DNA from 2 places in the Colwellia sp. SU-HH00943 genome. Region 2 is predicted to be linked to the other one. Evidence: predicted binding sites of a transcription regulator. Region 2 holds the regulator's gene; the other holds the start of a gene.
The links. The regulator MetJ, encoded in region 2, represses methionine synthesis genes. The targets are predictions, from matches to a motif close to TAGACGTCTAGACGTCTA.

Region 1: the regulator MetJ is predicted to act here: its motif matches at 1,764-1,781, upstream of metK (methionine adenosyltransferase).

The regions. Positions count from the first base shown of each region.
Region 1 covers NZ_BAAJLW010000001.1:267,554-270,987, forward strand. The annotation lists gene AC27GZ_RS01095 (NAD-dependent succinate-semialdehyde dehydrogenase) at 1-765, opposite strand, end outside; gene murI (glutamate racemase) at 878-1,690, shown strand; gene metK (methionine adenosyltransferase) at 1,857-3,044, shown strand; gene AC27GZ_RS01110 (hypothetical protein) at 3,135-3,434, opposite strand, start outside.
Region 2 covers NZ_BAAJLW010000001.1:754,660-758,093, forward strand. The annotation lists gene metB (cystathionine gamma-synthase) at 1-1,160, opposite strand, end outside; gene metJ (met regulon transcriptional regulator MetJ) at 1,385-1,714, shown strand; gene hemE (uroporphyrinogen decarboxylase) at 1,887-2,954, opposite strand.

The sequences.
Region 1 (3,434 bases), 490 kb from region 2:
CTCCATCGATACTTTTTTTACCGAGGTTGCACATTGGCTAATCAATGTTTTGCCAACAGCAGTGGAGCCAGTAAAAGTAAATTTAGCCACATCAGGGTGAGTAGTTAATACCTCTCCAATGGCTTTAGCATCATCACCAATAATCACATTAAAAACACCTGCAGGAATACCCGCCCGCTCTGCAAGTTCAGCCATTGCCAGTGCTGACAAAGGTGTTTGAATAGCTGGGCGAACCACAAAAGTACAACCGGCGGCTAAGGCGGCGGCCGCCTTACGTGCAATCATTGCATTAGGAAAATTCCATGGCGTGATAGATGCTACAACACCTACAGGTTGTTTAATCACGATTAGTCGCTTATCGCCGCTTGGCGCAGGAATCGTGTCACCATAAACGCGCTTTCCTTCTTCAGCAAACCATTCAATAAATGAAGCACCATAAGCAATTTCTGCTTTGGCTTCAGCTAATGGCTTTCCTTGCTCTACTGTTAAAATTTTACCTAGGTCGTCTTGATGCTGCATCATCAAATTAAACCAATTACGCATCAAACCAGCTCTTTCATTAGCTGATTTTGAAGACCATGCTTTGAGTGATTTTTTCGCCGCGTTGATTGCTAACTCAGTTTCATCAACACCATCATTATTGACGCAGGTAATCACTTCACCGGTTGCTGGATTGTGAACCTCTATCGAGGTTCCGCTGATATGCCAACTACCATTAATATACGAATGGTTTTTAAGCAGTTGCTTGTCTTGTAAAACTAACATGTGATCGTTTTCCGTTGCCAATCTCTTTTAAAGAGTATTTTATCGAGTAAATCAGTATAAAAACAATTAAATATAACAATAAACACCTTGTCGTTTATGATATTCTCACCGCATGAAAACGACTAATACACATCATGAACAGGCGATAGGCATTTTCGATTCCGGTCTGGGCGGCCTTTCTATTGCCAAGCAAATAAATGCTTTACTACCTCATGAAAACCTTATTTATATTGCTGACAGTCAGCATGCCCCTTATGGCGATAAACCAAAAAACTTCATCGTTGAACGAGTAAACACACTTGCTCAGTATTTAGTTGAAAAGCAGTGTAAGGCGCTGGTTATTGCCTGTAATACCGCAACAGTAAATGCGATTAATCAACTGAGAGAACAAGTTAACATGCCTATTATAGGTGTTGAGCCCGCAATCAAACCTGCTGTTGAAGTCAGTAAAAATAAAAAGATTGCCATATTGGTGACACAAGCAACTAGCAAAAACCAACACTTTCACCAACTGATCAAACAATACCAAGGAGATACTCAGGTAATTATTCAGCCTTGTCCTGGGTTAGTTGAATTAATTGAACAAGGCCAACAACACAGTCAACATTGCTTTGCTTTGCTTGAACAATACATAAAACCTTTAATTGAGTCTGGCATAGATACATTAGTGTTAGGTTGTACTCATTACCCATTCTTACAAGCACAAATACAGGCTATTTCAGCAAAATCACCTATCAATATTACCGTGCTAGAAACCGCCAAGCCAGTTGCTCAACAACTCAGTAGAAAGTTAAATGAGCATGGACTCGAGAACGTCTTAACTGCAAAAGGAAGTTTGGCATTTCTAAGCTCTTCTACTAAGCTAAAGCAACCACAAGTATTGACCAAACTTTGGCATGAAGCTGTTAATTTCAGTCCTTTATAGCGCAACGTTTAAGATGCCTTTTTAGCTAAAAAACATAAAAACTTACTCATCAGAGCAAAGACTTCAAGCCATTTAGACGTCTAGGCGTAAAAAAGCTAGAAAAAACTCAGCAAACCATGTAATATCGCCCCATTATTTTATTCTCCACGTTAAATGCTGAGGATCTATGTCTAGACACTATTTTACTTCAGAGTCAGTTTCTGAAGGCCATCCAGATAAAATTGCCGATCAAATTTCAGATGCAGTTTTAGACGCTATCATTGCCAAAGATAAATACGCCCGTGTTGCTTGTGAAACTATGGTAAAAACCGGTGTCGCCATTATATCAGGTGAAGTAAGTACCGATGCTTGGGTTGATTTAGAAACCATCACACGTAACGTGATCAGTGACATTGGTTATACTTCCTCTGATGTGGGTTTTGATGGCGAAACTTGCGGCATTATGAACTTAATTGGCCAGCAGTCTCCTGAAATTGCTCAAGGTGTTGACCGTTCTAAGCCTGAAGATCAAGGCGCTGGCGACCAAGGATTAATGTTTGGTTATGCCACCAATGAAACAGAAACCTTAATGCCAGCACCACTGTACTACTCTCACCGCTTAGTTGAGCGTCAAGCAGAAGCACGCCGCTCTGGTGTACTACCTTGGTTACGACCAGATGCTAAATCTCAAGTGACTTTTGTTTATGAAGACAACAAGCCAGTTGCTATTGATACTGTAGTACTTTCAACACAACATAACCCTGAAATTAAACAGGAAGACTTAGTTGATGCAGTAATGGAAAACATTATTAAACATGTACTTCCTGCTGAGTTGTTAACTGAAAATACTAAATACTTTATTAACCCAACCGGTCGCTTTGTGATTGGTGGCCCAGTGGGTGATTGTGGTTTAACAGGTCGTAAAATTATTGTTGATACCTATGGCGGCATGGCTCGTCATGGTGGTGGTGCCTTCTCAGGAAAAGATCCATCAAAAGTAGATAGAAGCGCAGCATATGCAGGTCGCTATGTTGCGAAAAACATTGTCGCAGCTGGTCTAGCAGACCGCTGTGAAATTCAAGTATCGTACGCCATTGGTGTTGCAGAGCCAACGTCAATTTCTGTTGATACCTTTGGTACCGGCAAAATTAGCGAAGAACGTTTAGTTGAACTTGTACGCGAAAATTTTGATTTACGCCCGTATGGCATCACTAAAATGTTAGATTTATTACACCCTATGTATCAACAAACTGCTGCATACGGTCACTTCGGTCGTGAACCCTATGAAATGACTGTAGGTGAAGATACTTTTACAGCCTTTAGTTGGGAAAAAACTGACAAGGCTGAAGAATTACGTAAGTCTGCAGGCATATAAAAACTAATCACTTCGTTAGCTTTACCCAATAAAAAAACCAGCGTTAATAATGCTGGTTTTTTTATATATATATTTTAAGAAGGCTCTGTACTAATTAGCGCTATCAAGCCTTTTACGTAAACTTCTACCCCATTGATGGAACATTTCATCTGCGCCAGCTAAACGCGCCATTTCAGTATTGGGCTGGTACTCATGACCTACAGCAACCGTACCTTCAAAAATATGAATCAAGGCACGTGATTCGCCATCTCTTAATTGCACTGAAATGTGAAGTTCACCACTACCTTTAGTTTTCGCTTCAGTATTGTCTTGCTCAACGTAAGGCATGAAGCTGATAATTTCAACATCTACATTTAAAACACCCTTGCCTACGGTATCAACAATAGTATA
Region 2 (3,434 bases):
TGACTCTTAGCTAGGCCATGTGCTAAGTCTGCCAATATATCGTTTATATCTTCGATGCCAACTGAAATTCTAACTAAAGAATTGGTAATGCCAGCGGCAAGGCGAGCGCTTTCTTCCATACCAGCATGTGTCATAGTTGGTGGATGACATATTAGACTTTCTACACCACCTAACGACTGCGCTAAGGTAAATAGTTCTAAATTAGCGAACAATTTTTTCACGGCTTCAACACCGCCTTTAAGATCAAAACTTAACATGGCACCAAAGCCCGCTTGTTGTTTTTTGGCAATCTCATGACCTGGATGATCTTCAAAGCCAGGAAAATAAACTGATTCTATAGCGCTATGGTTTTTCAAAAAACTCGCCACTTGTGCGGCATTTTCTTGATGTTGCTTTATTCTGATCGGTAATGTTTTTAAACCACGTAACGCCATAAAACTATCAAAAGGGCTACCCGTGATACCAATGCAGTTAGCCCACCAAGCCAGCTCTTCACCAAGTTCAGGATCTTTAGTCACCAGTACGCCACCCACAACGTCACTATGGCCATTAATATATTTAGTGGTAGAGTGAAAAACTATATCGGCACCTAGCGCTAATGGCTGCTGTAATGCGGGCGAGAGAAAAGTATTATCAACCGCAACCAAGGCACCTACTTCATGACTTGCTTTAGTGACTTTTTCAATATCAACCAAGCGTAATAAAGGGTTACTCGGGCTTTCTAACAATACTAATTTAGGTTTTTGTGCTAGCGCATCGCTGAGTTGCTGCTGATCATTTTGATCGACCACAATGACCTTAAATTGGCCGCGTTTAGCTAAATGGGTGAACAGACGAAAGCTGCCGCCATAACAGTCATGAGGAATGACAACCGAATCTTCTGTCGATAACAACTGACAGATTAAATGTACCGCTGACATGCCAGTACTAGTTACTATGCCAGTACTTCCCTGCTCTAAATCAGCGATTGCCTGAGCAAATGTGGCTCTGGTTGGATTACCTGTACGAGAATAATCGAACTGACGCTTTTCATTAAAACCTTTTAATGAAAACGTGCTAGATAAATGAATTGCTGGAATCACAGCACCGTGATGCTGATCAGTATTAATGCCTGCTCTTACCGCCTTGGTGGTGATATTTTTTATATTAGCATTCGACATGTTCTTCCTCGTATACATCACCGTAAGTGATCACTGTATTCAATAAAACTGTTTAGATGTTTGGACGTCTATAACTCTAAACGCTTTACCTATTTAGGTCAAGATCTTTTAGACATCTAAACTTCTACTTGACTGAATTTCAGCATCCAGTAAAATCTATTTTATAACTATATAAAATAGTACTGCATCTTTGTACGCATTAATAATTAAACAGAGGAATTTACATGGCTCAGTGGAATGACGAATACATTAATCCCTACGCCGAACACGGTAAAAAAAGTGAACAAGTAAAAAAAATCACAGTGTCAATTCCTTTGCGCGTATTAAAAGTATTAACGGATGAGCGAACAAGACGTCAAGTAAATAACTTACGCCATGCAACTAACAGTGAATTACTGTGCGAAGCTTTTTTACATGCATTTACGGGTCAGCCATTACCTAATGATGAAGACTTGGCTAAAGATAACGATGAAAAACTTCCAGCAAGCGTTCGTCGTATACTAGAAGAAAAAGGTATCACTGACTTTAGTGCTTATGAGATGGATGAAGACTAGTTAAACCATAAAAGCCAAGTATATTTAAATTATTCTGATTGATATTAATCACTACATATCAATCACAAAAAAGCCGTTAGCATATTCTTATGCTAACGGCTTTTTAGTAATTTTTATTTATTTACCTTGAATACCCATTGAATTAACTATTTAGCTCAATGGGTAACAAAGCTTACACATGGTAGGGTTTACTCAACCTATGTACCGACTCAATAAAGTGTCCAGCGTGCTCTGGATTCACATCAGGGTGAATACCATGTCCTAAGTTAAATACATGCCCAGTACCACCTTCACCAAAGCCTGCTAATATTTTTGCAACTTCTTGCTCAATACGCGGTAAAGGTGCATATAACATTGATGGATCCATATTCCCTTGTAAAGCCACCTTATCACCAACACGAGCTTTAGCATTTTCAATATCAATGGTCCAATCAAGACCAACTGCATCACAACCTGTTGCGGCAATATCTTCTAACCACATACCACCATTTTTAGTGAATAAAGTCACAGGTACCTGACGGCCATCAGCATGGCGAGTTAATCCATCAACAATTTTAGCCATATACTGTAAAGAGAATTCTTTATAATCACGCGGTGATAACACACCACCCCATGTATCGAAGACCATTACCGATTGTGCACCAGCGGCAATTTGACCATTAAGATAAGTAATCACAGACTCTGCTAATTTGTCTAACAATAAATGCAAACTTTGTGGATCTGAATACATCATCTTTTTGATTTTAGTGAACGCTTTAGAGCTTCCACCTTCCACCATGTAGGTAGCAAGTGTCCACGGGCTTCCTGAAAAACCAATTAAAGGCACTTCACCTTTTAACTCTTTACGAATAGTGCGCACGGCATTCATTACATATCCCAATTCATCTTCTGGATCAGGAATAGCAATTTTTTCAATGTCTGCTTTACAGGTAATTGGGTTAGTAAATTTAGGGCCTTCACCTGTTTCAAAATATAAGCCTAAGCCCATAGCATCAGGAATGGTTAAAATATCACTAAATAAAATAGCAGCATCTAATTTAAAGCGACGTAAGGGTTGAATAGTTACTTCACAAGCAAACTCAGCATTACGACACAGTGACATGAAATCACCTGCAGTTGCTCTTAATTCACGATATTCTGGTAAATAGCGTCCAGCTTGTCTCATCATCCACACTGGCGTGTAATCTACAGGCTGCTTCAATAACGCACGTAAATAATTATCATTTTTTAATTCTGTCACCAATAAATCCTCTAAAATAGTGGTCAGTACGATTGAAGTTTCGCCTACCTTTTATGCTGTAAGTTCGTTTCTCTAAGTTAACTTTTCGATAACGAACAAAATATGACGGCCATTCTAGCATTAGCCGTATTTTGAATCTATGCGCCAAATCAATTCAATTGACAGTATTGAGCAAGTCAATACAAAATTTGTACACAACTACAAAAAAAAATCATCGCATTACACTTCTGTAACAAAAAAGATTTTTCAGAAGGAATCAGCTACTTAGTCAAGAGATAGAGAAATAAAGGCTTTGTACGAAAAAACTCGTCGAGTTTATACTCTATTAAAGTTGTTGCAGGCGTGAAAATGCTTTGCTATAAAATAGCTGCGCTAACAAAGAAGCAACGATTAATAATAAAAATACTTCTAAAAAATAACTAATAAGAATCTTGATCAACAAGACCATAAAGCGAGCATTTCAGGCCTTTCTCATTGAGA